Regions from separate parts of the Arthrobacter sedimenti genome, predicted to be linked through region 1. Evidence: predicted binding sites of a transcription regulator. Region 1 holds the regulator's gene; each other region holds the start of a gene.
What was found. The regulator HrcA, encoded in region 1, represses chaperone genes, less so after heat shock. The targets are predictions, from matches to a motif close to TTNGCACTCGNNNNNNNCGAGTGCNAA.
Positions count from the first base shown of each region.

Region 2: the regulator HrcA is predicted to act here: its motif matches at 3,460-3,486, upstream of ACFO0G_RS02160 (FmdB family zinc ribbon protein).
Region 3: the regulator HrcA is predicted to act here: its motif matches at 3,146-3,172, upstream of groL (chaperonin GroEL).

Region 1 is NZ_JBHSDQ010000003.1:248,927-258,328, reverse strand. Features, by position in the region: gene ybeY (rRNA maturation RNase YbeY) at 1-139, opposite strand, end outside; gene ACFO0G_RS09280 (PhoH family protein) at 136-1,224, opposite strand; gene ACFO0G_RS09275 (GerMN domain-containing protein) at 1,630-2,547, shown strand; gene ACFO0G_RS09270 (16S rRNA (uracil(1498)-N(3))-methyltransferase) at 2,540-3,313, opposite strand; gene dnaJ (molecular chaperone DnaJ) at 3,316-4,443, opposite strand; gene hrcA (heat-inducible transcriptional repressor HrcA) at 4,532-5,545, opposite strand; gene ACFO0G_RS09255 (DUF3097 domain-containing protein) at 5,720-6,568, shown strand; gene ACFO0G_RS09250 (DUF4870 domain-containing protein) at 6,645-7,055, shown strand; gene hemW (radical SAM family heme chaperone HemW) at 7,065-8,294, opposite strand; gene lepA (translation elongation factor 4) at 8,320-9,402, opposite strand, start outside.
Region 2 is NZ_JBHSDQ010000001.1:476,121-486,398, forward strand. Features, by position in the region: tRNA gene ACFO0G_RS02135 (tRNA-Ala) at 1-19, opposite strand, end outside; gene ACFO0G_RS02140 (hypothetical protein) at 150-1,070, opposite strand; gene ACFO0G_RS02145 (GNAT family N-acetyltransferase) at 1,176-1,796, opposite strand; gene galU (UTP--glucose-1-phosphate uridylyltransferase GalU) at 1,801-2,706, opposite strand; gene ACFO0G_RS02155 (5-formyltetrahydrofolate cyclo-ligase) at 2,810-3,430, shown strand; gene ACFO0G_RS02160 (FmdB family zinc ribbon protein) at 3,542-3,814, shown strand; gene ACFO0G_RS02165 (RcpC/CpaB family pilus assembly protein) at 3,930-4,658, shown strand; gene ACFO0G_RS02170 (AAA family ATPase) at 4,751-9,016, opposite strand; gene guaA (glutamine-hydrolyzing GMP synthase) at 9,197-10,278, opposite strand, start outside.
Region 3 is NZ_JBHSDQ010000008.1:174,379-184,656, forward strand. Features, by position in the region: gene ACFO0G_RS17330 (ABC transporter substrate-binding protein) at 1-1,253, shown strand, start outside; gene groL (chaperonin GroEL) at 1,333-2,967, opposite strand; gene ACFO0G_RS17340 (ABC transporter substrate-binding protein) at 3,258-4,526, opposite strand; gene ACFO0G_RS17345 (cold-shock protein) at 4,526-4,732, opposite strand; gene ACFO0G_RS17350 (LytR C-terminal domain-containing protein) at 4,739-5,374, opposite strand; gene ACFO0G_RS17355 (DUF3263 domain-containing protein) at 5,424-5,753, opposite strand; gene ACFO0G_RS17360 (uracil-DNA glycosylase) at 5,849-6,619, shown strand; gene ACFO0G_RS17365 (siderophore-interacting protein) at 6,634-7,473, shown strand; gene ACFO0G_RS17370 (threonine/serine exporter family protein) at 7,518-9,005, opposite strand; gene ACFO0G_RS17375 (peptidoglycan bridge formation glycyltransferase FemA/FemB family protein) at 9,068-10,278, opposite strand, start outside.

The DNA.
Region 1 (9,402 bases):
TGGCGGGTTCGTCCACGAGGAGAATGGAGAGTTCGGCCTGCGGGTGGATGTAGAGCTGTTCAAAGATGTACCGCGACAGGGCAACGAGCTCGGATTCCTCCACCTGGATGCCGGACTCGTTGTTGACCTCGATGCTCACGCGTGTTCCCCCCGTTTTTCCCTGCCGGCTGAGTGCTTGACCCGGTTGCGCTGGGTTTCGTCCCAGATGCTGTAGGCGTTGACAATGTCTCCCACGAGCCGGTGCCGCACAACATCGGCGGCGTCCAGGACGGAGAAGCTGACCCCGTCGATGCCTTGCAGGATTTCCTCAACGATCCGCAGCCCGGACCGCGTCCCGAACGGCAGGTCCACCTGGGTGACGTCCCCCGTGACCACCATCTTGGATCCGAATCCAAGCCGGGTGAGGAACATCTTCATCTGTTCCGGCGTGGTGTTCTGGGCCTCGTCGAGGATGATGAAGGCGTCGTTGAGGGTTCGCCCGCGCATGTAGGCCAGGGGCGCCACCTCGATGGTGCCGGCGGCCATGAGCCGCGGGATGGATTCGGGGTCCATCATGTCGTGCAGGGCGTCATAGAGCGGCCTGAGATAGGGATCGATCTTGTCGCTGAGCGTGCCGGGCAGGAACCCCAGCCGCTCCCCCGCCTCCACTGCGGGGCGCGTGAGGATGATCCTGCTGACCTCTTTTTGCTGAAGCGCCTGGACCGCCTTCGCCATGGCCAGATAGGTCTTACCCGTACCGGCGGGCCCGATGCCGAAGATCACCGTGTTGGCGTCGATGGCATCAACGTAGTTCTTCTGGTTGAGGGTTTTGGGCCGGATGGTCCTGCCGCGGCTGGAGAGGATGTCGTGGGTGAGCACGTCCACGGGATTCTGCAGCGACTGGGTGCGCAGCAGCGACACCAGCTGCTGCAGTACCGCCGGCGTGATGACAGTGCCCCGGGCCACCAGGCCGCGGACCTCCTGGAGGAGCCGCATGATCCGGGGGACGTCCGTGACGGGGCCGCTGATGGACAGTTCGTTGCCGCGGGCGTGGAAGTTGACGTCGGGAAACTGCTCTTCAATGAAGCGAAGCGCCTCATCGTGGCTGCCAAGTGATTGAACCATCTGGTCGGTGTTCTCAAAGAGGACAACTTCGGTCCGGGTGCCGGGCATGGAGTGGGGAAATTCCCCCGGACTGCCTTCGCCCGTGTTGAGCCGGCGCTTACCATTTGCTGATTCAGTCATGGTGTTGGCCCGCAGGCCCGTGGTCCCCTCGAAGATCGACATCACTTGTTTGCGTTTGGCTGATGCCGGGGCCCGTTGCGCGGTGCTCCCTGCCCAGCGATCCCTTTATCTTACGCCAGCACCGGTATGGAGCAGATACCCGGCTCAACGGGAGCGGCCGCTCCACCCATGAAACCGTGCCGGGCACGGCGTTAGGTATCAACTTCATATCGGCCTCATATCGTTCCAGTTGCAGTTGGCCGGAAGGAGGCGCAGAGCGGCTGACCGCGCGCACCGCTGTGCAATGCTGGAAATCCAGCATCTGCTGGGACGCCAGGCCGCCAGGGGGATCGGCCCGCCACGCCAGGAAAGGACAAGGGCAGGACAGTGCCGGAAACCTCTGTGCCCAAAAGGGCAGGACGACCCATGGGCCGCCTGCGCCCGGCCGTCCTGGCAGGGATGCTGGTGCTCGTTCCGGTCCTGGCTGGCTGCACTGCCGAGGGCGGGCCTTCACCTGCAGGCACCACCGCCTCGATCCCCGCCTCAGGGGGCACCATGCCGGACGCGCCCTCCACCAGCGCCCCGCTGGAAACCACCCAGTCCTCCAACAAGGCGCCGGTTTACTGGATTGGCCGCAGTGGCACAAGCATCTTCCTTTACCGCGAATTTCGCGACGTCCCGGAGCAGGACAACCCGGTCACGCGGGCCCTGCGTGCCATGATGTCGGAAAAGCCCCTGGACCCTGATTTCTTTACGCCCTGGCAGAACCCGGGCAAACTGGCCACGTCCATTTCGGGCAAGGATGTCATCACCGTCGATGTCTCCGCCGACGCCTTCAACAGCAACCTCGACGCAGACATGGCGGCCCGGGCTATCCAGCAGCTGATCTATACGGCCACCGCGGCCGCCGCCAGTTCCGGGCTGATCGACACCGGTCAGCAAATCCGGGTCCGGATCCTGGTGGACGGCCACACTGACTACGTCGCGTTCGGAAAGATCCAGCTGGGCGCACTCATGACGCGGGCAGCAGGCCTCGTGGCACCGGTATGGATCATCGACCCCCAGGAAAACGTTGAGGTGCCGGGCGGCAGCGTGAAGATCACCGGGCGCAGCACCTCACCTGGGGCAAAGCTCCACTGGCAGCTGCTTCGGGCCGGGGACGGCGGCAGCAAAGCGCCCTTCCTGAATGGGGAAACCACGGCAGGTACAGAGCAGGGACAGGCGGGCGTCTTCACGCTTGCCCTCAACCTGCCGCCAGGCGACTACGAGCTCCGCGTAGCGCAGGCCGGCTCCAGCGGAGAGCCGGACAAAAACGAGGACACGAGGTCCTTTAAGGTCAGGTAGTGGTCCAGCGGCCAAGGATGTCGCTGGCAAGCACGACGGCGGCCGGGCCGGCTGTGGAGGACCGCAGGACATGGTGCCCCAGCAGGGCCGTCACAGCGCCTTTGTCGCAGAGTTTGGTTACTTCCCGCGGGCTGATGCCGCCCTCCGGGCCTACGATCAGCAGAATTTCACGGGGGCCGGCACCTGCACTCCCCTGCCATGCCTCCAGGACGGTACGCAGCGGCCGCACGGCGTCTTCATGCAGGATGACCGCCAGGTCTGCCGCCTCCACGGCGGCGGAAAGCGCCGTGGTGTCGACGGCAGCCCGGACTTCCGGGATCCAGGCACGCCGCGCCTGCTTGGCGGCCGCCGTCACGGTTGATTCCCACTTGGCGTGCGCCCGCGCTGCGCGGTCGCCCTTCCAGCGGACGATGGACCGTTCAGACTGCCAGGGAACCACCGCGTCGACGCCCAGTTCCGTGGCTGTCTCAATGGCCAGTTCGTCGCGGTCGCCTTTGGCCAAAGCCTGGACCAGCACCAGCCGGACCTCCGGCCTGTCTTCCACCGTCAGGCTGCTGCACTCCACCTCGAGCCCGGACGGTGCGGCCGAGACGACCTTTCCGGTCATCCGGGTGCCGGCGCCGTCGACAATGTCCACGGCCTCGCCCGGCGCCAGCCGCTTGACGGTGACGGCGTGCCGCGCCTCCGCTCCTTCGAGGACGAACATGCGGCCCGGCGTCGTTGCGTCCAGGGAACCGACGGAGGTGAAGAAGACGGGGTTGCTCACCGCTACAGGTTCCCGAACCGGTCCCGGAGCTTGGCGAACATGCCGCCGCTGGCGGCCAGCTTGCCTTCGGTAATCTGCTCACCCCGGAGCTTGGCAAGCTGGCGCAGGAGGTCCTCCTGCGCGGAGTCGAGCTTGGCCGGGGTGTCCACCTGCAGATGGACCTTCAAGTCGCCGCGGCCGTAGCCCCTCAGGTGGGTAACACCCAACCCGCGCAGGGTGATGATTTCGCCGGACTGGGTTCCGGGCTTGACGTCGATCTCCTGGGTACCGTCGAAGGTTTCCAGGCTGACGTCCGTGCCCAGGGCTGCGGCGGTCATGGGGATGTGCAGGGTGGCGTGCAGGTCATCGCTTTCGCGCACATACGTGGGGTCGTTGTTGACGCGGATCTCGACGTACAGGTCGCCCGCCGGGCCCCCTGCAGGGCCGGCCTCGCCCTGGCCGGAGAGCTGGATGCGGGTACCGGTGGCGACGCCGGCGGGAACCTTGATGGTCAGCGACCGGCGGCTGCGGATGCGGCCCTGGCCACTGCATTCGTTGCAGGGATCCTTGATGACAGTGCCGAATCCTTCGCAAGTGCCGCAGGGGGCTGCCGTCATGACCTGGCCGAGGATGGAGCGGACGGCCCGCTGGACCTGGCCGCTGCCGCCGCAGATGTCGCAGCGTTCCGGCTGGGTCCCGGGACGGCAGCAGGATCCATCACAGGTGGGGCAGACCACAGCGGTGTCAACCTCGAGCTTCTTGTTGACTCCGAATACGGCGTCGCGGAGGTCGATCCGGACACTGATGAGTGCGTCCTGGCCGCGGCGGACGCGCGACGCCGGACCCGAGGCACCACCGGCGCCAAAGAAGGTGTCGAAAATGTCCTGGAACGCGAATCCCTGGCCTGCGTAACCGGCGCCGCCGAAACCGTTGTCCGTGCCGTTTTCGTTGCCGGTGGTGTCGTAGATCCTGCGCTTCTGGGGATCGGAAAGGACCTCGTAGGCGTGCGTTACCGCCTTGAACCGCTCTGCAGCGTCGGCACCTGGGTTAACGTCCGGGTGAAGGGTGCGGGCCAGCTTGCGGTAGGCCTTTTTGATCTCTTCGCCCGTAGCTTCGGGTGAGACTCCAAGGACGTCATAGTGGCTGCTCAAAATTCGTGTCTCTTCCTTGTTGTACTGCGTTCAGTTGGTCGGCCAGGGCTCTTGTTTCACAGTCCGAGCAAGCTCCGGCGGCCAAGAGTCAGGGCCCCAAAATCCTGGAAAGGTAGCGGGCTACCGCCCTGACGGCAGCCATGGTGGTGGGATAGTCCATTCGGGTAGGACCGAGGATTCCCACTTTGGCTGCGCTGTCCGGACCGTAGCCGGTGGCCACCACGGAGGCCTCGGCAAGGCCGTCATAGGGGTTCTCCCTTCCGATGCTGACAGCCACGCCCCGGTGGTCCTGGGCCATCTCGCTCAACAGCCGCAGCATCACCACCTGTTCCTCGAGCGCCTCGAGCACAGGGCCAATGCTGAGGGGAAAGTCCACATTGGACCGGGCGAGGTTGGCGGTGCCGGCCATGACCATGCGGTCTTCCCGACTGCTCTGCGCCAGCCCCTCAAGGCCGACGGCCAGCGCGTGTGCCGCCTGGCGCTGCGAGTGGGGCGTTGCAGCCACGACGGCGGGAAGGGCCTGGGCGAGGTGGCTCAGCCGGGTTCCCCCCAGGGCAGCCAGGAAACGGGTGCGCAACTCGGCCAGCGCCTCGTCGCCAAGGTCCTGGCCGACGTCCATGACGCGCTGCTCCACCTTGCCGCTGTTGGCGATGAGGACCACGAGGACCTTCCGCGGTGCCAGCAGCACGAATTCGATGTGGCGGACAAGTGCCCTGCTCAGGTGCGGGTACTGGACCACGGCCACCTGGTTGGTCAGTTGCGACAGCAGCCGAACGGTGCGGTCCAGTACGTCGTCGAGGTCGTCCGCGCCCTCCAGGAGGGTCTGGATGGCACGGCGTTCTGCAGCCGAAAGGGGCTTGACTGCCGAGATCTGGTCGACAAAGAGCCGGTAGCCCTTGTCGGTGGGGATCCGGCCGGCGCTGGTATGGGGGGCGGTGATCAGCCCCTCGTCCTCCAGCGCGGCCATGTCATTGCGGATGGTGGCGCTGGAAACGCCAAGATGATGCCGCTCCACCAGGGCCTTTGACCCAACCGGCTCGCGGGAGTGGACGTAATCCTCCACGATGGCCCGCAGTACTTCCAGTTTGCGTGGCTCGCTCACTCTCCACCTCCATCCATGGTCCGGGGCCGCCCGCCCCGCCCGGTGCCACCCGGGGGTTAGCACTCGACATGCCTAAGTGCTAACAGTCTATTATGCCTCGGCCCGTTGTTAGCATTGGTACCGCTCCGGGCGAAACTCCCGGGCTAAGGAGCTAGCGCTAGGCGGATCGATTCCATGGATTACCAGAACTGGGGCCCCCGGGGCATTTCCGCTCCCACGCGGACGGAGCTGCCCGAGGTCCCCGTGGAGCGCGGCATGGTGCTTGAGGAAGTACAGTCCGGCTGGGTGGGCGCCGTCACCCGCGTGGAGAAGTCCGGCGGAATGCACGTCGTTGCATTGGAGGACCGCCGCGGAAAGTCGCGGTCCTTCAAGCTGGGGTTCGGTTTCCTCCTCGAGGGCCAGCCCATCCGGTTGATGCCGCCGGCACCCAAGGCGGCCGTCGGTGCTCCCGCCGGCAGGACTGCCTCCGGTTCGGTGCGCGTCTCCGGCCAGCGCGCCCAGGTTGCCAAGGCAAGCCGGATCTGGGTGGAAGGCAAGCACGACGCCGAACTGGTGGAAAAGGTCTGGGGAGACGACCTGCGCGTGGAAGGCATCGTCGTCGAGCCCCTCCACGGCATCGACGACCTGGCCGCTGCCGTCGCGGACTTCAGGCCCGGCCCGGGCCGCCGACTCGGTGTGCTGGTGGACCACCTGGTTCCCGATTCCAAGGAATCCCGGATCGCCGACGCCGTCATGGCGTCCCCGGGCGCGGCCGGCAACGTCCTGATCGTCGGGCACCCGTACGTGGACGTGTGGCAGGCAATCCGCCCTGCAGTCCTGGGCATCGAAAAATGGCCCGCCATCCCCCGCGGGCAGGACTGGAAGACCGGGATCCTCAAAGCCTTCGGCTGGCCCCACGCCACGAAGGAAGACATCGGCCTCGGATGGCAGAAGCTGCTCGGTGCCGTACGCACGTACGCGGACCTCGAAGCGTCGCTGCTGGGCCGGGTTGAGGAAGTCATTGATTTCCTCACCGTGCCCTGACGGGCGGGCGACGGCCGCAAAGCCAGTATTCTTGGTAGTAGTCAGCACTAACTTGCACCTCAGAAGGACACAGACTGTGGCAGAAAACGCACGTGATCACAGGGACGGCCAGGGCCGTTCCGAGTACCATGGCGTACCCGCCAACGCCCTGCCGCTTACGGCCAGCGAAGACCGCCAATGGGCCACGCTGGCTCACTTCGGCGGAATCCTGGGGTGTATCCCGTCGCTGCTGATCTACCTGATCTTCCGCGACCGCGGGCCGTTCACCGCCCAGGAGTCCAAGGAAGCGCTGAACTTCAGCCTGCCGCCCACCATCGCCGCGGTCCTGGCCAACATCCTGGTCTTCATCCCCTACGTGGGGAACATTTTCGCGGTCATCGCCACACTGATCTGGGTGGCGCTCACGTGCTTCTCGGTGGCCGCCGGCATCCACGTCAACCGCGGCCAACCGCACCGCTACCAGTACAACCTGCGCTGGATCAAGTAGCGGCCCAGGTCAGTCCGGGAGGATGCGGCGGACCACTGCGTCTGCCAGCAGCCTGCCCTTGAGGGTCAGGACCAGGCGTCCCCGGAAAGCGGCAGCGGGCTCCACCAGGCCGCCCGCGATCAGCCCGGCCACCTCATGCCGCCCGGCAGCGCTAAGCGTTGACACCTCGAGCCCTGACTGCAGGCGCGCCTCGAGCATCACCTTTTCCAGGTTTCTGGTTTCCGCATCCAGGGTTTCCCTGCCGGCAGCCGGCGACAGCCCCTGCGACAGCCTGTTGGCATAGGCGGACGGGTGCTTGACGTTCCACCAGCGGACCCCGCCCACGTGCGAATGTGCGCCGGGGCCGATCCCCCACCAGTCGTCTCCCCGCCAGTAGGCCAGGTTGTGCCGGCACGCCTGATCCGGAGTGCGCGCCCAGTTGCTGACCTCATACCAGCCGAGCCCTGCTTCGGTGATCAGCTGGTCGGCGAGCTCGTACTTGTCGGCGTGGTCGTCGTCGTCAATTCCCGGGACTTCGCCGCGGCGCATCTGGGCTGCCAGCTTGGTCCCTTCCTCGACGATCAGCGCGTAGGCGCTGATGTGGTCAGGCTGGTAGGACAGGGCCGTCTCCAGGGAGTGGCGCCAGTCGGCCAGTGTCTCCCCCGGCGTGCCGTAGATCAGGTCCAGGCTGACGGCCAGGCCGGCTTCCCGGGCCCACTGCACCACGTGCGGTACCCGGCTCGGCGTGTGGGTGCGGTCAAGGACCTTGAGGACGTGCGGAACGGCGGACTGCATGCCAAAGGACACGCGGGTGAAGCCGGCCTCCTTGAGGACGGCCAGGGATTCAGGGGTGACAGAGTCCGGGTTGGCTTCCGTGGTGACTTCGGCACCGTCCTCGATGCCCCAATGGTCAATGGCAGCGCGAAGGATCAGGGCGAGGTCATCAGCGGGCAGCAGCGTGGGCGTGCCGCCCCCAAAGAAGACAGTGCTGAGCTTCCGCTCCGGCAGGCCGGAACCTGCCAGCACGTTCGCCGCCAGCGCCACTTCCGACACCGCCGTTTGCGCATATGCGTCCTGCGAAGCACCGCCGCCGAGTTCCGTGGCGGTATAGGTATTGAAGTCGCAGTAGCCACAGCGCACCGCGCAGAACGGGATGTGGACGTACAGGCCAAATGCCCGGCCCGCCGCACCGTCCGCTGCCTGTGCAGGCAGCAGGCCGTCCGACGGCGCCGGGTCGCCGAGGGGAAGGACGCTGGGCATCAGCGCGTCCCCCGCTGCGCAGTGGTCACTTCTTCTTTGCCTTGTCCTTCGATTCGTCCGTGGTGAGGGCGGCGATGAAGGCCTCTTGCGGCACTTCCACCGTCCCCACCATCTTCATGCGCTTCTTGCCTTCTTTCTGCTTTTCCAGGAGCTTGCGCTTACGCGAGATGTCACCGCCGTAGCACTTCGCCAGTACGTCCTTGCGGATGGCCCGGATGCTTTCACGGGCGATGATTCGGGAACCGATGGCCGCCTGGATGGGCACCTCGAACTGCTGCCGCGGGATGAGTTCGCGGAGCTTGCCGGTCATCATCACGCCGTAGGCGTAAGCCTTGTCCCGGTGGGTGATGGCACTGAAGGCGTCCACCTGCTCGCCCTGGAGCATGATGTCCACCTTGACCAGGTCGGCAACCTGCTCGCCATCGGCTTTCCAGTCCAGCGATCCGTAGCCACGGGTCTTCGACTTCAGGATGTCGAAGAAGTCGAAGACGATTTCCGCCAGCGGCAGGCGGTAGCGGATTTCCACCCGGTCCTCGGAAAGGTAGTCCATGCCGCCCATGACGCCGCGGCGCGACTGGCACAGCTCCATGATGGCGCCGACGAATTCGTTGGGGGCCAGGATGGTGGCGGAAACCATCGGTTCGCGTACTTCCGCGATCTTGCCGGTGGGGTACTCGCTGGGGTTGGTCACGCGGACCACCTTCTTGTCCTCCAGCGTGACCTCGTATTCCACGTTCGGCGCAGTGGAGATGAGGTCGAGGTTGTATTCGCGCTCCAGGCGTTCGCGGGTGATCTCCAGGTGAAGGAGACCCAGGAAGCCGACGCGGAACCCGAATCCCAGTGCGGCCGACGTCTCCGGTTCGTATACCAGCGCGGCGTCATTGAGCATGAGCTTTTCGAGGGCGTCGCGGAGGACCGGGTAGTCGGCGCCGTCCAGCGGGTACAGGCCCGAGAACACCATGGGCTTGGCATCGGCGTAGCCGGGGAGCGACTCGGCGGCCGGCTTGGCCAGGTTGGTGACGGTATCGCCAACCTTGGACTGCCGGACGTCCTTCACACCGGTGATCAGGTAACCCACTTCACCGACGCCCAGGCCCTTGGAAGGTGT
Region 2 (10,278 bases), on a different contig from region 1:
CCAACTGAGCTATAGCCCCGGAACTGGCTGCCTCCTGGAAGGTGTTCCAGGCTGGTGCGGAACCGGTGTCCCTAGGCTACAAATTTTCCATCCCTAACGCCAATTGACGCGCGGGCAGCTGCCGGGAATGCGGGCTCCCCTGCCGTGCCTTATGCGCGGCGGCGCTGGAGGACGTCGTCGAGGTTGCTCAGTGCGCTCTGGGCCTTGGACAACTGCTGGGCGCTCAACTGCTCCGCTTCGCCGGCTTCGGCTGACGGTGCGCCGGCAGCGCCCTTCTTCAGGGACGGCTTCCCGACTGCTTTGGGCGCCTCCGGAAGCTCCAGCGGCTCCGGCTCGGGGCGCTCAGCCTTGGCCGCCTCCACGTAAACAGGCTTGGGAACCTCCACCGGCTCCCAGGGCGTGCCCACGGGAATGACGGATGGAGCCGCTGCGCTGGTGTCACCGGCAGCCACAGCGACGGCGAGGGCCGCTTCACGCAGCTCTACGGCCGTCAGCGGCTTGACCTTCGCCTGGCCCGCCTCCGCATCGAAGAGCGTGCTTTCCGGCAGCACGGGGGCAACCTCCGGCTTGGCAGGTACAACGACGGCGTCTTCCGGGCGGCGTGCCGGGGCACTCATGGCAGAGCGGAAGGCGGCGTTCACCTTCGCTTTGCGGTCGCGGACAGCGAGCCATCGCAGCAGTGCCACCGACGCGACCGTCAACAGGGTGCAGGTGAGGGGAAGAGCTGGCGAACCGACGCCGAACGGAAGCAGCACGCCCGAGATGAAAGCGGTGACCAGGGACAGCAGCCCCACAAGGGCCAGGGCCGTGCGGCCGTAGCGGACGCGGAACCTGGCCGGGGGCGGGGTGCTTGCAGTGCCTGCAGCGGGTGCGGCACTCTTCCTGGGTTCCATGGCTTTCTCCTGCTGGGCGGCGACGTTCAGGACCAGGCCGGGGTGCGGATCCGGCCTTTCATCGGCGGGGGCGTCTGCCAGGAAATCGCCGGCAGGCTGGAATTGGTGCCGGCGGTTCCGGAGGACGTAGGGGGCAACCCACACAATCCAGAGCGCGACGGCAACCACAAGGATCACTGAGCTGCTAAGGGGGAAGTCCACACTCAAAACCGTATGAGCATCATGCCTGCTCAGGCCGCATTATCAAGGGTGTGTCGTGCCCCTGTGGGCAAACCGTTTGATTTATGACCGACGCGATGCCAGCCAGGGACCCAACAGGCCTTCCGGGACTTCTTCCGCGGTGAGGGCGAAGGAGCGGTGGTCTGCCCATTTGCCGTTGATGTGGAGGAAGCGGGGCCGGTACCCTTCGTCCCGGAACCCCAGTTTTTCCACCACGCGCAGGCTTGGTCCGTTCTCGGGCCGGATATTGATTTCCATCCGGTGCAGGCCGAGCGCCCTGAAGCAGTGGTCGGTTACCAGCGCCACTGAGGTGGGCGCTATCCCCCGTCCTGCCCTGTCCTGGTCCACCCAGTACCCCAGGGTGGCCATCATGGCCGAACCCCAGACGATGGAGGACACTGTCAACTGTCCCACGATGGCGGGGTTCCGAAGCCCCGGCTGCCATTCGGTGATAAGGAAAGGCAGTGCAGTGGCCTGGGCAGCCTGGATATTGAGCGAGCGGACCATGTGCCGGTAGTCAGGGAGGCCACCTGCCGGGTCCGGGTTGGACGCCTCCCACGGTGCCAGCCACTGGCTGTTGCGCGACCGCACCTCGGTCCATTCTTTCTTGTCGCGGTACCGGATGGGCCGCAGGACCAGGTCGCCGCATTCAAGGGTGACCGGCCAAATGGGACCTGTGCGCACGGGGTTACCGGGAAAGGCCGGCGGCGAAGCCGGGCAGCCATTCCCGCAGGCCCGGACCCAGATCTTCGCTGTCGACGGCCAGCTGGACGCAGGCCTTGAGGTAGCTCAGCTTGTCTCCGGTGTCGTAGCGGCGGCCGCGGAAGACCACTCCGTAGACGCCGTGCCCCTCGGCATCACCGGAGGCAAGTTCCTGGAGGGCATCCGTCAGCTGGATTTCACCGCCCCGTCCCGGCTTAGTGTGCTCGAGGACTTCGAACACGGCCGGGTGCAGGACATAGCGCCCGATCAGCGCAAGGTTGGACGGGGCTTCCTCCGGTGTGGGCTTCTCCACCAGCCGGTTGACGCGGACGTAGCCTTCGCCGTCAATCTCCTGAATGTCGGCGCAGCCGTAGGCACTGATCTGCGAGGGTTCCACCTCAATAAGCGCGACGACGGACCCTCCCGTTTTCGCCTGCACGTCCATCATGGTGCTGAGCAGTTCGTCGCGGGCATCAATCAGGTCATCCCCCAGCAGGACGGCGAAGGCTTCGTTGCCTACATGCTGCTTTGCCCGGAGTACCGCGTGTCCCAGCCCGTGGGGGTCGCCCTGCCGGACGTAGTGGATGTCGCCCAGTTGGCTGGCCGCCTGGATAGATGCAAGCTTTTCCGTGTCTCCCTTGTCCTCCAGCGTCGATTCAAGGGAGGGCACCCTGTCGAAGTGGTCTTCCAGGGCGCGTTTGTTGCGGCCGGTAATCATCAGAACGTCGTTGAGGCCTACATGGACCGCTTCCTCCACCACATACTGGATGGCAGGCTTATCCACGACGGGAAGCATTTCCTTAGGCATCGCCTTGGTGGCGGGCAGGAACCTGGTGCCAAGGCCCGCGGCGGGAATGACAGCTTTGCGGACTCTGGGGTTACTGGTGTTCACCGGACTAATCTAACGTCAGCGTCAAGCATTTCAGTAACCATCGGCGCGGCAGGCTGGCATCCAGCCAGAAGCCGTAGAGTACTGGCAACGCAGGAAGGACACCATGCTGCAGGAGACGAACGCGGTCAAGGACGATATCCGGGCCGCCCACCGGCGCCGGCGCGCCGGGCTGACCCCGGCGCAACTGGAAGCGGCAGGCAGCGCCCTGGCTGTGCACGGCAATGCCTGGGCCGGGACGGTCACCGGCGGCCGGCCCGGCATTGCGTGCGTGTACCTGGGCGTGGGACAGGAACCGCCTACCCTGCCGCTCATTAATGCCCTGCACAGCAGCGGGCACAAGGTGCTGCTTCCGGTGTGCGAACCCGGCAGGGAGCTGAGCTGGGTGTTTTGGACGCCGGAAACAGGCTTCGAACGCAGTAAGTATGCGCCCATCCTTGAGCCCGCCGGACCCCGGCACGGGCCTGAAACGGCAGGCGGGGCGGCAGTCCTTTTCATTCCCGCCACCGCGGTGGACCGTGCCGGCAACAGGATCGGCCAGGGCGGCGGGTACTACGACAAGTTCCTGGGGCATCTTGCCACGGCCGGGAAGGAAATTCCGCTGGCCGCTGTTATCTACGACGATGAATTGCTGCCTGCGGGACGGATTCCTGCGGAGGAGTTCGACCGGCCGGTGCCGGCGGTCCTTGCGCCGTCCGGGTACCAGCCGCTCACGGGCGGCGCCTGACCCCGGGCCGTCCGGGGGCAGTGATAGAATTAGCACTCAGGCCCTGCGACTGCTAATGGTTTACCAGGTGGCAGCTCGGGACCTCTCGTTTGCCCAAGAGGAGGAGCACCAGTGCCAACATATGCTTACGCCTGCAAGGATTGCGGCCACGCCTTCGACATTGTCCAGTCGTTCTCGGACAGCAGCCTGACGTCCTGCCCTGAATGCCAGGGTACGTTGCGCAAGAAGTTCAACAGCGTGGGTGTCGTCTTCAAGGGCTCCGGTTTCTACCGCACCGACTCGCGCGATTCCAAGGGCAGCTCCGTCTCCCCGGCGCCGGCCGCGGCCCCGGCTGCGCCCGCAGCTGCCCCCGCCGCTTCGGCGCCGGCTGCAGCAGCCAGCTAGACAGGCATAAGTCTTAAGTACGACGGCGGCCGGCGCGTTCCAGCGCCGGCCGCCGTTGTCCACATAGCGTTCGTTCCGGCTCCCCAGGTGCGTTTACCGCAACTAGCGTGGGCGCATGTCCAGACTTCCCCGCCGTCGCCGCGACCGTTACCGGCCTCCCGCCAGCCCCCGAAACGTTGCACGCCGCGGTAAAGACCGTTCCCCGGGGGCACGTCTCGCCGGGTGGCTGAACCGCAACCGCAGGCTTGTTGCCGCGTTGTTGTTATGCGCAGCTGCAGCCCTTACGGTGCAGCAGCTCACTCCTCCCCCGCTCGCCACTGTGACGGCGTTGGCCGCAGCCCGGGATCTTCCCGCCGGGACCGCCGTGACGGCAGCAGATCTGGCGCACCTCCAGGTGCCGCCGGGAATGGTGGCCGACGGCTTTTTGCAGGATGACGCCGCCGCAGCGGGCAAGCAACTGGCCGCACCCGTGCGCAAAGGCCAACTCCTCACGGACGCTCAACTGCTCGGTCCGGGACTGCTCGCAGGCACTCCGCCCGGTTCAGCGGCGGTTCCCCTCCGCATGGCGGACGCCGCATCCATCCAGCTGGTCTCCCCCGGCCAGCTGGTCAACGTGGTGCTGACATCGGCCAACGGGTTTGACCAGCAGGGTCCCTCCCAGGTCCTGGCATCTGCCGTCCCCGTCCTATGGACTTCAAACAACGGCGGCCAGGGCGGGCAATGGCTGGGCACCACCGAAACGGATGGACTGATTGTGGTGGCGGCCAACGCGGAACAATCCTCGCGCCTGGCCGGAGCCTCAACCCAGGGCCGGCTGTTCTTCGTCCTGGTCGGCCCGCCGTAACATCAGCCAGCCGCACCGGGCCGAAACCGGACACCGGGTAGTCGATCCCCTGCGCCGGGTCCCTCCGGACGCCGCGGTCCGCCCCAGTGCGGTCAGCCCCAGTGCGGTGGCTTCTGTTCCTTCAACCAGGTGTCATGGTCGTCCTCCCGGTCACCCCAGCTGCGGGCATCGTCCTCAGCAGCCTTGCTCGGAAGGATTTCCTCACTGCCACCCTGTGCTGTGCGTGCGGCCGGGGCGGATGCCGCAGCGTCCCCGGAGGAGGCAGGGCCAGCACCTGGTGCAGTCTCTTGGTTCTTGTTCCGATCGTGGTGCATATCTTCCTCGGGCCCGGCGTTCCCGGCCCTGTCTTCCTTACTCGGGTTTTCGTTGCTCACGGGGTCCGACTCCTCGATTTTCGGGCTGCCCGAGCGCCTGCCCTGGCCGTGGTGACCCGAACCGGCGCCGGAACGGTCCGCGCCGGACGCGTCCGAGTTGCCGTCGGCGCTGTGCCGGATTGTCCCGGCTTCCTGGCGGTCCCCGTCGCTGTCCAGGTTTCCGGCCGCCCCGCCCGGCAGGTAGGAGGCGGCGGATGGTGCAGTATCGATTCCATTGAGCGCCTGGTGGACGTCGTCGTCAAGGAATCCCGTGGAGGTGGTGCTCCTGCCCGGCAGCACGATGTTCTCAAGTCCCAGGTACCCGGCGATGCGGTCGGCGCAGGTGGAGGGGTCGGTAAAGACTTCAATGGTCCACAGCGGCATGTAGCGCCAGCCCAGGCGTTCCAGCAGTTCCGGGCGCAGCCGGCTGCGTTCACGTACGCTCATGGCGCGGTACTGCTTGGTGCCGTCGGACTCGATGGCCACAGGCCGGGGCAGGTCCAGGTCGTCTTGGCCCATGGTGTTCAGGGGGTCGGCCGCGGCGACCACGTCAATGGCGCCGTCGTACTGGTGCCATACCCTGGCCCCGCGGGCGCGGAGCCGGTCCCCCAGATCCGCTACCAGGGGGTCCGCCCCAAGTGCCTGTTCGCTGGCAGCGGCGCGGGAGGCCGGGGTACCAAGGTCGGTGTTGCCGGAGATTTCCCGGTCCAGCAGCGTGTACAGGTCCACGGCGCCATGAGTGAGGCGGGTGTGGTCCAGGTCTTCCGGGCGGAAGCAGGTCAGCACGTGCAGGGAGCGCCGTGCCCGGGTCATGGCCAGGGCGAACTTCTCCCGGCCGCCTTCCGCGGACAGCGGCCCGAAGTTGTGCAGTGCACGGCCGTGCGGGGTGCGCCCGAATCCCGGCGAGAAGATGACGTGGTCACGGACCAGGCCCTGGGCGCGTTCCAGGTCAACCACCCGGAAGGACTCCGGGCCGGCTCCGAAGAATCCGGCCAGGCCGGGCTGGTTGGACAGCTGGAGCCGGATGGACTCGCCAATCCGGGCCGCATGCCGGAGGCTGGCGGTCACCACGGCGAGGGAAGTCCGGGGACGCATCCGGGCGTGCTCGAAGACCAGTTCCACAACGCGGTTGACCTCTGCCACGACGGATTCCACCCCCTCGTGGTCGGCACTGGGAAGGCCGGTGCCGTCCGGCAGGTACTCAACCAGCAGGGAGCGGTCCAGCCCCGTGGCGGACTGCCCTTCCGGCAGCCGGCGCAGGCCGCCGTCGTAAAAGCTCTTGCTCAGCTGGAGGACCAGGTCCTCATCCACCGCGCGGTACACCACGTTGAGCTGCCATACCGGCAGGACGGCGGAGAGCGCGGTAAAGGCGCTTTCCACACGGTGGTGCGCCGATTCTCCGGGCGCCAGCCGCTCCACCCCCACCGTGAAGGTCCGCGGCGTGGCAATGCGGGAATCGCCGAAGGCAATGACCTGCCGGGCACGGGCAATCGAGGGCAGGACCGCCTGCAGGGAGGTGGCCTCCGCATCGAGGATCACCACTGCGTCGAAGTGCTGTTCGGCTGGAAGCAGGCCCGTCATGAGGTAGGGGCTGACAGACCAGACGGGAACCAGTGTGCCGATCAGGTCCGGAGCCTGTGCGGTGAGGGCGGGCAGGGAGACCCGCCCGTCCTTGAGCAGGCTGCGCAGGAGGCCGGCCTGCCGCGGCTGGGCGGCAATGGCGGTGCGCCACCGCTCCGCCAGGGCCCACCGCAGCCGGGCTGCGCCGCTGGCAATGTGCGCGTTGTCCGCGAGGCGGTACTCTGCCTCGAGCTGGCGCAGGGCGTCGCCGTCGGACATGGCAAGGTAGTCGTCACCGCTGATCATTGCCTCGAGGGCGGACTGCCACCAGGCCAGTTCCAGTTCGGCCGCGACCGATCCTTCGTGCACCTCCCGTTCGGCAAGATCGGCAAGGAGTTCACCGAGGCCGTGTTCGCGCATGCTCTCAATGAGGAGCGTGCGTTCGGGCAGCGTTTTGAGTGTGTCGGTGTCCGCCACCAGCCGTTCCAGGCGTTCCATCAGCTGCCGGTAGGGAACGCCGGTCAGTGACCCGCCGTCTTCGGTATGCCGCAGGGCCTCGCCCAGTTGCGCCAGCTCCTTGTCCAGCGAGCGGTACATGGCGTTCATTTCCGCCAGGCCCGATGGAACGGCGGGGTGCCGCTGCGTGGTCGCGTATCCGGCCCACAGGGCCCGCTGTTCCTGGACCAGCAGCAGGGACGAGTGCAGGTCCGCGATGTGGACGCCCGGGCGCACATATTCCTTGGCCACCCGGCGCAGCCTGGAGCGCTGCATGGCGGTCAACTCGATGCCGCGCTCACGCCGCCACGAGGACGGCGCGGTGGCGGAGATCAGGTCCGTCACCGGGCGGTCGAAGATGTCCGGGGTGAACTTGTCCAGGCTGCCGCGCACGGCGACCAGCAGTTCCAGCTGTTCGCCCCACTCGGCGAAGGATTCGCCCAGGCGGATTTCGGCGTGCTCGGCAACGGCGTCCATGCGGTCGCGGAGGATGGGAAGGCTCTTGGCCACAGACCGGACCAGGTCCTGCGCTTCCTCGGTTTCCTTGCGGGTCAGCAACCTTGCGCCGTGCCAGGGGCTGGTGGTGGCCGCCTTGCTGAAGCTGCCCAGCTCGGCAGCCCGGCGCAGACGGCCGGCGAGCTCCTCGCGGTCCCGGATGCTGTCCAGCACGCTGCGCTTAAGCCGGACGGTGGTGGCCGGTGCCGGGTGGATGGAGGTGAGCTCGGCGAGGGACTGCATGGCCTGGTACGGCGAGCAGCCCCAGCGTTCGCGGACGTTGTGCAGCGATGCCACGTGGTCCATCAGCGCGTGCCGGTGCTCGGTGAGGGTGTTGTGCAGGTTCCCCAGTTGCGGTTCCAGCGACTTCTCGTTGCGGACGATCGCCCGGACCAGCTGGCCCTTCAGCTGTTGGGCCGTGACGTTCCCGGTGAGCTGGAGCAGGATGGAGTCCAGGCCCAGCGACTCCAGGTGTCCGGAGACCTCGTTGAGGCTGGCGCGGCGGTCGCCCACCACCAGCACTGTCTTGCCGGCATCCACCAGGGCGCCGATGGTATTGATAGCGGTCTGGGTCTGGCCGGTGCCGGGAGGGCTGCTGACCACCAGGGAGTCCCCGGCGCGGGCTGCGTCGATCACATACTGCTGGTCCGTGTCCGCGTCCAGCAGGAGCAGCTCATCCTTGGGGGGCCGGTTGTCCAGGTTCGGGAAGCGGGACGGGTCCGGTTCCTCGACGTCCACCATCTCGCCGCCGGCGGCGGTGGCCAGCGCGGACACGATGGGGTGGGTGTCGTTGATCCAGGGGTCGTCCAGGTTGCCGGAGAGATCGGCGAAGGTGGAAACGAGCAGGTTGTGCTGGGTTTCCGCTCCGTGGATGGGCCGGATCAGGGTGGCCAGACGGTCAAGGACGGGCTGGGGGTCGAACCGGGCGGTGCTGTAGGCCAGGCGGGTCACGGCGTTGACGTCGAAAACGATGCCGTGGATGTTCTTCAGGTGCCGCACCAGTGCCGGGTTAATTTGCGCCTGCTCGGTGAGCTGCAGTTCAAAGTCGTCCTCCCCCGGCCGAACCGTGAGGGAGATGGCGGTCAGCATCACGGGGGCGGAGACACGCTGGGGCTTACCTCCGACGGCGGAGGTCCACACCACCGTTCCCGCGGACAGGTACCCGGCGTCGATGCCGCGGTCGTTGGCGAGCTCGAAGATCTTGGACCGGATGTTGCGCGAAGCCCTGGCCGCCACCACGTACTGCTGCCGGTCCCGGATCAGGGTGGACAGGCGGGTGCGGCGCCCGGCCATGAGCTGGGCGAGTCCGGAGGGGTGTGCCGAGGTGAGGTCGATTGAACCTTCGGGCGTCTTGGTGAAGCGCAGCATTGTGTCCGCGCCGGTGACGGGTTTGAGCCCGGACAGCCATTTACGAAGCTCTTCCGAGCCCTCCGGGTGGCCTTGACCAACTGACACTTCTGCCTTCTTTTCTGCGTTTGCACGTGACGCCCTGGACCATACCGGCATAGGTTCGAGAGTAGCCGCTTCGGCGCCGGACTTGAGCGACCGCAACACTGGAGCACGGGAAATTGCGGAGGATTCGTTGGGGAAAAGCAGTGGCCGGCCCCCGCTGGCGGAGGCCGGCCACTTAGGATGCTATTCCCACTCGATGGTTCCCGGCGGCTTGCTGGTGACGTCCAGCACCACCCGGTTGACGCCGTCCACCTCGTTGGTGATCCGGTTGGAAATCCTGGCCAGGAGGTCGTAGGGCAGGCGCGACCAGTCGGCGGTCATGGCGTCCTCAGAGGAAACGGGACGCAGCACGATGGGGTGGCCGTAAGTGCGGCCGTCACCCATGACGCCGACGCTGCGGACGTCCGCCAGCAGCACTACCGGCATCTGCCACACCTCGTTGTCCAGGCCCGCCGCGGTCAGTTCGGCGCGGGCGATAGCGTCTGCCTTGCGGAGCAGGTCAAGCCGCTCCTTGGTGATATCACCGACGATTCGGATGCCCAGGCCGGGGCCGGGGAACGGCTGGCGGCCAACGATTTCCTGCGGCAGGCCCAGCTGGGCGCCAACAGCGCGGACCTCGTCCTTGAACAGGGCGCGCAGCGGCTCAACGAGCTCGAACTGCAGGTCCTCGGGAAGGCCGCCGACGTTGTGGTGGCTCTTGATGTTCGCGGCACCTTCGCCGCCGCCGGATTCGACGACGTCCGGGTAGAGGGTTCCCTGGACCAGGAACTTGATCTTCTCGCCGTGTGCGGCGGCCTCGGCAATGATGGCCAGTTCGGCTTCTTCGAAGGCGCGGATGAACTCGCGGCCAATGATCTTGCGCTTGGTTTCTGGGTCGCTGACGCCCGCCAGTGCCGAGAGGAAGCGCTCCTGTTCGTTGGCCACATACAGCTTGACGCCGGTGGCGGCGACGAAGTCGCGTTCCACCTGTTCCGCTTCGCCTTCACGCAGCAGTCCGTGGTCCACGAACACACAGGTGAGCTGGTCGCCTACGGCACGCTGGACCAGGGCCGCGGCCACTGCTGAATCTACGCCGCCGGAAAGCCCGCAGATGACCCGGGAATCCCCGATCTGCCGGCGGATCCGCTCCACCTGTTCTTCCAGGATGTTGCCGGTGGTCCAGTTGGGCTCAATCTTGGCGCAGTTGAACAGGAAGTTCTCGAGCACCTGCTGGCCGTACGCGGAGTGCTTGACCTCCGGGTGCCACTGCACACCGAAGAGCCCCT
Region 3 (10,278 bases), on a different contig from region 1:
TGGCCACGGGCTGCGGCGCCGCCGGCGGATCCGGCGGGTCCGGCGACAACGGTCAGGTGACCCTGCGGTTCACCTGGTGGGGCAACGAATACCTGAACGGACAGACAAACAAGGTAATCGCCGCGTTCGAAGCATCCCACCCAAACATCAAGATCAAGACCGAGCCAGGCGAATGGTCCAGCTACTGGGACAAACTGGCAACCAAGACCGCCGCCAACGATGCGCCCGATGTCATCCAGATGGACCAAAAGTACATTGCCGAATACGGCGGCCGCGGCGCGCTCCTGGACCTATCCAAGCAGAACGGTATCGACACGTCGAAGTTGGACAAGGAGGCACTCGCATCAGGCCAGTACAGTGGCGCGCAGTACGGACTGAGCACCGGTCAGAACGCCTATGTCATCATGGCCAACACCAAGGTGTTTGAAGCGGCAGGCGTTCCCCTTCCCGACGACAAGACCTGGACATGGAAGGACTTCACGGACACGGCCGCGAAGATCAGCGCCGCCGGCGACGGTAAGAACTATGGAGCGGCATACGGCAGCAACGAGGCCGACCTGATCATTTGGCTCCGCCAGCACGGCGAAAACCTGTACTCAGAGGACGGCAAGCTCGACTTCCAGGCCGCCACGGCCGCCTCCTTCTGGGAGCGGCTCAAGGACCAGCGCGACTCAAAGGCCAGCCCACCGGCCAACGTCGCGACGGAAGACGCAGGGGCGAGCCTCGAGCAAAGCCTCTTCGGCACCAACCGGGTGGGCATGGCATGGTGGTGGACCAACCAGCTGGGCTCGCTTGAAGCCACCACCGGAAGCAGCATCAAGATGCTGCGCGCCCCGAGTGTGGACGGCGCTGCTGCCAAGAACGGCATGTACTACAAACCCACCATGTTCTGGTCCGCTTCCTCCCGTTCCAAGCATCCCAAGGAGGCAGCAGAGTTCATCAACTACCTCACCAACAGCCCGGAGGCCGGCGCCATTCTCATGACGGACAGGGGCGTGCCCACCAACAGCGATATCGTCGCCGCCATCACGCCCTCGCTGAAGCCGGCTGACACCACGGTGGTCAACTTCCTGAAGGACATCGCCCCGGAAATCAAGGATGCGCCGCCGGTACCGCCGGTGGGTGCGGGCAGCGTCCAGAACGTGATCAAGCGCTACACGGATGAAGTGCTGTACGACCGGCTGACGCCCCAGGCGGCCGCCGAAGCCTTCACGAAGGAAGTCCAGGGAATGCTGGATTCAGCCCGAAAGTAATCCGCAGCAAAAATGCGGCCCCCTCACCAGGAGGGAGCCGCATTTTTCTGTTGGCGGGAGGGAATCCCGGCCGGGAAGCTTAGAAGCCGCCCATGCCGCCCATGCCGCCCATGTCGTCGCCGCCGGCAGGAGCAGCAGCCTTCTCCGGCTTGTCAGCAACCACTGCTTCGGTGGTGAGGAACAGGCCGGCGATGGAAGCCGCGTTCTGCAGGGCAGAGCGGGTCACCTTGACGGGATCGTTGACGCCGGCTGCCAGCAGGTCGGTGTATTCACCGGTTGCTGCGTTGAGGCCGTGGCCGGCGGGCAGGCCGCGGACCTTGTCGACAACCACGCCGGGCTCCATGCCGGCGTTGAAGGCGATCTGCTTCAGCGGGGCGTCGATGGCAACGCGGACGATGTTGGCGCCCGTTGCTTCGTCGCCGGACAGCTGAAGGTTGGCGAACGCTTTGGCGCCAGCCTGAATCAGGGCCACGCCGCCACCGGCGACGATGCCTTCTTCAACTGCAGCCTTGGCGTTGCGCACAGCGTCTTCGATGCGGTGCTTGCGTTCCTTGAGCTCAACCTCGGTTGCGGCACCGGCCTTGATGACTGCAACGCCGCCGGCCAGCTTGGCCAGGCGCTCCTGAAGCTTCTCGCGGTCGTAGTCGGAGTCGGAGTTCTCGATCTCGGCGCGGATCTGGGAAACGCGGCCGGCGATCTGGTCGGCGTCGCCGGCACCTTCGACGATGGTGGTCTCGTCCTTGGTGACAACAACCTTGCGGGCCTGGCCCAGGAGCTCCAGGCCGGCGTTCTCCAGCTTGAGGCCAACTTCCTCGGAGATGACCTGGCCGCCGGTGAGGACGGCGATATCGGCCAACTGGGCCTTGCGGCGGTCACCGAAGCCCGGAGCCTTGACGGCGACAGACTTGAAGGTGCCACGGATCTTGTTCACGATCAGGGTGGCCAGGGCCTCGCCCTCGATGTCCTCGGCGATGATCAGCAGCGGCTTGTTGGACTGCATGACCTTTTCCAGGACAGCAACCAGTTCTTTGACGTTGGAGATCTTGGAGTTGACGATCAGGATGTACGGGTCCTCGAGGACAGTTTCCTGGCGCTCGGCGTCGGTGACGAAGTAGGCGGAGATGTAGCCCTTGTCGAAGCGCATGCCTTCAGTGAGCTCGAGCTCCAGGCCGAAGGTGTTGGACTCCTCGACCGTGATGACGCCTTCCTTGCCCACCTTGTCCAGGGCTTCGGCGATGAGGGCACCGATCTCGTCGTCACCGGCGGAGATGGACGCGGTGGCGGCGATCTCTTCCTTGGTTTCGATTTCCTTGGCGGAGTTCAGCAGCTCGGCGGTGACGGCGTCAACGGCTTTCTCGATGCCGCGCTTGAGGGACAGCGGGTCGGCGCCGGCGGCAACGTTGCGCAGGCCTTCCTTGACCAGTGCCTGTGCCAGAACCGTGGCGGTGGTGGTGCCGTCACCGGCAACATCGTCAGTCTTCTTGGCAACTTCCTTGACCAGCTCGGCGCCGATCTTTTCGTAGGGATCGTCCAGCTCGATCTCCTTGGCGATGGAAACACCATCGTTGGTGATCGTGGGGGCGCCCCACTTCTTTTCGAGGACGACGTTGCGTCCACGCGGGCCGAGGGTGACCTTAACGGCGTCGGCGAGGGTGTTCAGGCCACGCTCAAGGCCGCGGCGTGCCTCTTCATCAAATGCAATGATCTTGGCCATAACGGCAGTAGTCCTTTCGGGACAGTCGTTAAGAATGAACCTTCGCTGCAGTGCCCGCGACGGACGATCCTTTGACGGCGGCCTCTGTATGCCTCCGCGTGGGGATCTCACTGAAGTGAGGTGTTTCTTTCGCTCCTCGACCGGTGCAGGGCGCCGCCGGCCGAAACCAGGCTTTGCTTTAGCAGTCGGTACGTCAGAGTGCTAACTCAATAATTAGCACTCCCCAGGTGAGAGTGCAAGCGATAAGACGCCGGACAAGGCGCTTGTCGCAGCCGCTTCGCCCAGGGCGATCAGCCGGAGTGTCCGGCTGTTTCGTGCCCCGTGGGGGTGGGGTTGTTGTCCGCCCCGTAGGTGAAGACGGAGAAGGCGGCCGTGGTGATGTCCCCGTTGGTGTCGAAGGCAACCGGGCCGGATTCGCCGTCGTAATTAATGTCCGGGCCGGCGGCGAGGCCGCCGAGGCACTCCTTGTAACTCAGGCACGGAGCCTGCGGCGTGCCTGCCCCGGAGGTCGCCGTTCCGCCGGAGACCGGAATGAGGTTCGCGGCAATCGACCGGCCCGCGTCATCCTGCGCCCGGGCCGCTGCGAGGGCCGCCAGCGTCACTGCGTCATAGGTTTCGGCAGCGTAAGAGACGTCCTTCAGGGAGGGGTCCACCGCCAGCAGTTTGCCCTGGAAGGCTGCCGTGGGGAGCTGGCCCGGGATGACGGCGCGCGCGCCTTCGAGGGCCCGGGACGGCAGCGCAGATCCGTAGCGGGCGAAGGCACCGTCGCTGAGGATGACCTTCGAACCGCTGACCCCTGCATTGTGGAGTTCGGCCAATGCGCCCTGCGCGCCGTCGCGGGCCACCAGGACGACGGCGTCCGGCGTGGCTTTGGCGGCAGAGCGCGCGGCTTCGGCGGCATCCCCCGGCTTGAAGCCCGTCCCGGGCAGGACCTTGAGTCCGGACTGTTGGGCAGCATCGGTGACGGCGGCTGACAGGTCCTTGCCGTAGGCACCCTGCTGGTACAGCACGCTGATGCTGGCGGCACCGGCGTCTTTTGCGAGCTTTGCCAGCACGGGCCCCTGTGCGACGTCGGCTGCGGCCGTCCGGAAATAGTAGCCTCCGCTGGCGCTGGTGGAGAGGCCGGCAGCGGTGTTGGCCGGGGAGATGAGCGGCACATGGGCGCGGGACAGGATGTCCACGGCGGGGGTTGCATGGCTGGAGTCGGTGGGTCCAATGGCTACGTCCGCCTTGGCAGCCGCCAGGTCCTTGGCCTGGGCTGCGGTGTCCTGGTCCGGGTGCACAGGAAGCAGCTCCACGGGCCGGCCCTTGTGTCCGCCGGCGGCGTTGATGTCCTGGATGGCTGCCTTGGCGGCCGCCAGCTGGGGTGCGTTGAGGAAGGCGTTGTCGCCGGTGTTGTCAAGGATCAGGCCCACCCGGAGGACGCCGTCGCCCGAAGCCTCCGCGGGCTCTGTCCTGGCGTTGCCGCCGGTGCCGGCGCAGGCCGTCATGGAAAGGAGGCCCGCCAGGGACGCGGCAAGCGCTGCGCGGACGCGGACTGGGGAGCGGTGAGCCGGCATCATTGCGCGGGCCGGACGTTTTCTGCCTGCGGGCCCTTTTCGCCCTCGCCAATGTCCAACTGCACCCGCTGGCCCTCAGCCAGGGCGCGGTAACCCTCCCCCTGGACCGCAGACCAGTGGACAAAGACGTCATCACCGGAGCCGTCAACGGTGATGAAGCCGTAGCCCTTCTCAGCGTTGAACCACTTCACGGTTCCCAGTGCCATGCGCGGCTACCGGTAACCCGGGCCGAGCACAACCACGAGCGGTACCTGGAATTCGGTGCTGTTCACCACGGTGGGAATGTTCAACAGTCCTGCAAGCTCCTGCGCGCTGGCCAGTTGCTGCGGGCCGGCATAGAAGATCACGGAGGACTTTTGCGGGGCGCCGGACCAGTTGCCTACCTGGCCGAGCCGCCAGCCGTCAGCCTGGACCGTGCCCCCCACGCGGCTGGCCAGCCCTGCCGTGCCGGCAGCGTTGTAGACGGCCACTGCCTGGGTCTTGTCGACGACGGCCTGCTGGCTGGCGGAAGCGGTGGGCTCGGGCTCGCTGCTTTGGGTTGGTACGGCCGACGCGGACGGCACCGGGACGGACCCCGGTGCAGACGAGGACTGGGTGGGCGAAGGGGTGGATCCGGTTCCGGCCAGCGGGGCTGATTCAACGGTTGCCGACGCCTGGCTGGCGGTGGTGTTGAAGCCGAGCTTGGGAAGGATCAGGAAGGAGACCAGTCCAATGGCCAGGGCCGCAACGCCCACCGCAAGGATGGGCCACAGCCGCACGCGGGACGGGGCCGTAGCCGTCCGGTGGACACCTTGTCGCGACGCGGCCTCCGGGACCTTGTCGAATTCATCGCGGGCGTATCTGGTCATGGTGGAAGGACATCCTTGTTGATTGCGGCTGTTGTCCCGGCCTGGGCGTCTAAGCGTCGGATCCCAGGCGCCGGGCGGTGCGTGCACGGTGGCGCGACGTACGTAGTCTACGCAATCTCTTCACCAGCATGGGATCGTGGGCCAGGGCATCCTCGCGGTCGATCAGCGCGTTGAGGAGCTGGTAGTAATGGGTTGCGGAGAGATCGAACAGCTCGCGGATGGCCTGTTCCTTGGCCCCCGCATACTTCCACCACTGCCGTTCCAGGGCCAGCATCTGCTGTTCGCGCTCGGAAAGGGAGGACTCGCGGAGGGTGAAATCCGCCAGGAGGGACTTCCCTGGATCGTGCTCCGGCAGGTGTTCCCGGGCCGGTTCCGCCACGGCGCACTCCTTCGCTGGTTACGGCCAATGTCTTACACCCATGCTACCGGCCGAATAACACGGGTGTCATTTGCAGTGCCTGCAACAATGGAACGATGTTTGAATCGGATGCGCTGTTCGAGCTGCAGCAGGAACCGGCGGACGCCATCAGCTTCGCGGACCTGGCCGAGCTCCCGCTCGCGGAGCTCATGGCAGCCGACTGGGCCGCGGCCCTCCACGGCGTGGAAGGCCAACTCCGGAAGGTGCTCACTTTCGTTGCTGCAGAGGAGGCCGCCGGGCACCAGATCCTCCCGCCGCCGTCGAACGTCCTGCGCGCCTTCCGCCAGCCCCTGGCGGATGTGAAGGTGCTCATCGTCGGGCAGGACCCCTACCCCACGCCGGGACACGCCGTCGGGCTGTCGTTTTCCGTCGAGCCGCACGTCCGGCCGCTTCCCCGCAGCCTGGTGAACATTTACCGGGAGCTGGAATCGGACCTGGGCATTCCGCCGCGTGTCCATGGCGACCTGTCGGCCTGGACGAACCAGGGCGTACTGCTCCTGAACCGGGTGCTCACGGTCCGGGCGGGGGCGGCGGGTTCCCATCGCGGCAAGGGCTGGGAGGAGATTACGACGGCGGCAGTCACCGCGCTGGCGAACCGCACAGCTGCGGACGGGTCCAGGATGCCGCTGGTGGCGGTGCTGTGGGGCAAGGAGGCCGAGGGCGTCCGGCCGCTCCTGGCCGGAGCGCCCGCTGTCAGCAGCGCCCACCCCAGTCCATTGTCTGCTTCGCGCGGGTTCTTTGGCTCCCGGCCGTTCAGCCGCGTTAACCAACTGCTGCGGGAACAAGGTGCGCTGGACGTAACCTGGGAACTGCCGCCGTCGCCCTAGCTTAGGCTTGCCTTATGAGCACTGTCCCTGCCGCCACCAGCGCCACCAAGAAGAGCCGCCCTCAGGTCAACCTGAGGGTGCTGCGCAAGGAGCAGCTGTCGCCGCACATGGTCCGGATCGTGGCCGGCGGCGAGGGCTTCAGCGACTTCACGAACAACGGGTTTGTGGACCGGTACGTGAAAATCGTGTTTCCACAGCCCGGCGTCCAGTACCCCTCCCCCCTTGACCTTTGGGCCATCCGCGAAACCATGCCGCGCGAGCTGTGGCCCTTCACCCGCACCTACACGCTGCGTTGGGTGGACCCGGAGGCCCGGGAGCTCGCCATCGACTTCGTGGTCCACGGCGACGAAGGGCTCGCCGGACCGTGGGCGGCCAACGCCCAGCCGGGCGACACGCTCACCTTCACCGGCCCCGGCGGCGCCTTCAACCCCAACCCGGACGCTGACTGGTACCTCTTTGCCGGGGATGAAGCGGCCCTGCCTGCCATCGCTGCCTGCATCGAGTCGCTGCCGGCCGAGGCAACGGGGCTGGCCTTCCTGGAGGTCGGCTCCGAGGCCGATATCCAGCCCATTTCCGCCCCTGCCGGGCTGAACATCACCTGGCTGCCGCGCAACGGGGCACCGGCAGGTTCCGGCGACCTGCTGGTCAGCGCCGTGGCGGACGCCGAGTGGCCGGCCGGTACCGTGGACGTCTTTGCACACGGCGAACGCGGGTACATGAAGGCCTTGCGCGAGGTGTTCTTCAAACAGCGCGGCCTGGAGCGCCGGCAGGTGTCCCTGTCCGGATACTGGGCGCAGGGCCGCGTGGAGGATGTGTTCCAGGCCGAGAAGAAGCTGCCGGTCGGCCAGATCTAGGTCCCGCAAGCTGCGGCGCCTGGGTTAGCGGCGCCGGAACCACGCTAGCGGCGGCGGGCCCGGCGGCGCTCGTTGCTGGCCAGGCTGCGGGTGAGTGGACGGGCCAGGACATCGCCCAGGACGATGCCGCCGGCCGTGCCCAGCACGATGGCCCCGGCACTGAGCATCCCTCCGGCGCCGGCCAGGATCTCGGCTTCTTCAACGGTGAGCACGTACATGGAACGGAAAATTGTGAGGCCCGGCAGCAGGATCAGCGCCGCGGGTACAGCGACCACCAGCTGCGGCGCGCCCATCCGCAGGGCCACCACCCTGGCCAGCAGGCCAATAACGACGGCCGCGATGGCCGGTGAGAACCGGTCGCCGATCCCCAGCAAACCGCAGCCGAGCAGCACCAGGTAGCCGGCCACGCCCACGGCCGCCGTGGGCAGCAGCAGCTTCCACGTGGTCTGTTCGGTGATGCCGATGGCCATCACCGCCGCGGCCACGAAGACGACAAGGACCCAGAGATCGTAGGCAGGCGGGAACGTCTGCGTGACGTCAATGCGTTGCAGCCCTGTCAGCTCCCCCACCACGAAGGCAACGGCGATTCCTGCCACGATGGCGCCGAAGGTCAGCAGCGTGGACAGGAACCGTCCCGCCGCCGTCACGGGGAAGCCGTTGATGGCGTCCTGCACGGAGGACACCAGGCGCCCGGTGGGCAGGAGGAGGAGGATGCCGCCCACCACCACGATGGACGGCGAGGCGGTCAATCCGAACTGCCACAGCAGCAGGGCCAGGATGGTGACCACGAACGAGCAACTGGCGGTGATGAAGAAGTCCGGCACCCGCCACCGGCCCAGCTGCCTGGCCAGCAGGCTGATGCCGATGTTGGCCACAAACGCGATGATCGAGGACACCGGACCGCCGCCTAGCACTCCCACGAACACGGCAGCGAAAACACCGAACGCGGCCGTGACCATCCAGCGCGGGTACGGCTTGGGGCTGGTGATGGCCTCATTGAGCCTGCGAATCGCTTCGTCGCGGCCTACGCCGCCGGCCACGATGTCCGTGACCAGCTGGTGCACCTTCGCCAGGCCTGCGTAGTTGTTGGTCCAGGAGCGCACCACGCGCAGCAGTGCGATGGGGGTCTGGTCCTTGGGCGCGTAGTTGATGCCGACGGACTGGTTAGTGATGTCCACCTCGATGTTCTTCAACCCCAGGGCGGCAGTGACGGCAATGATGCTGGTTTCCACTTCCAGGGCGCCGGCACCGTAGCGGAACATGGTCTCCGCGAGGTGAAGGGCGAAGTCCAGGGTCTTGCGGGCGGAGGTGTCCACGCCGCCCACCTGGATGGTGGGGTTGGCATACGGGCTGCCCGCCAGCCGGTCCACGATGCTCAGCGGGGCCGTGGGCGGGTTTTCGCCCTGGACCAGGCGGCGCAGCATGCGCCGGGCAGCGGCGTCCTGCCGGATCTGTGCAGGGGTCAGCGGTTCCGTCTTGGGCAGGCCTTCTGTATTAGGCCTGGTCCGTGGCCGTTCGGGCCGGTCAGTCATGCCCGCTTCCTCCCTGGACGCGTGGTTGATGCGTGGTTGGTTGTTGGTGCGTGGTGCGCCGGTCAGGCTCCGCGCTTCAGGGGCAGCTTCCCCAGGATGGTACGGGCGGCGCCAGCGGCGGCCCTGGCTACCCGGTTCGCGTGGAAGACTGCGGGCCGCACCGGCAGGACGAAGTCGCCCACCAGCTGGACCACTTCGCCGCCGAATCCCTTCTTGAATTCGTAGCCGCCGTGGCCTTCCTCGTCCTGCCCGGAGATGCCGAAGGTGCCGTAGAAGTTGTAGCGGGGGTACCCCTTCTCCAGCGCGTGCAGCATCATCCCCCAGTACAGGGAGGTTGCACCGTTGAAGTAGATGTAGTCCTGGACGGTGCCGCCGATGACGCACACCACCTCGTCGCCGTAGCAGACGAAGTGGATGGCGGCCACGGTGGCGGTCCCTACGGAGTCGGGGAAGCGTTCGATGTCCTTCAGGCTCCGCTCGTAGCTGTCCACCAGGTCCTGGACCACTTTGAGCCGGTTGGCTTTCTTTTTGCTGCCCGTTTCCTCCACCTCGCGGCGGAGGTCGGCCGCGGTGGCCGATTCCTCGGCCAGGCGCTCCGTAATGGATTTGCGGTAGGCCGGAATGTCGATCTTGGCCATCATGAGCTTGGTGAATTCGGGCGACGTGGTGCGGAGCAGGTGCTCGTAGTAGGCGCGTTCGCGGTAGACAAAGCCCTTTTCGTCACCGGCGCGGCTCAGGGCGCCGTAAAAATCATCCAGTGTTTCCAGGGTGGCCTGCTCCAGGAAGACGCCGTTCTTTTCGGCTTTCCGGATGGCTTTCCGGGTCCGGTAGCTGGTGCCCATGATCAGTTCCTCGGCGTCCTGGATGCCCACGAGGTTTTTGATGAACATCCAGTTGACGTTCACGAAGTTCATGTCCAGGCCCTGGTGCTGGAATCCAATTCGCTCCAGGTCGGCCACCAGTGGGCGGTTGTCCTCGATGTCTGGGTGCTCCGCGCCGTCGGCGTCCCGGGCGATGTACCGGATGTTGGGCGAGATCCGCAGTTCGGCAGCTTTCCGCCCTGCCGCGTGCTTGCGGAGAAGTTCGACGACGGCACCCACCAGGTCCCGGTCCGTGTAGTCCATGAGGGGGCCCTTGGCGCATTCACAGACGGTGTAGCCCAGCCGGGTGGTGGTGAAGTTGAGCTTTCCGGCGGCCACGAGCTCGCCGTCGCGGCGGACCCCGAAGAGCTCCACCTGCTGGCCGCGGGCACGCTGGAAGCGGGCAAAGTCGA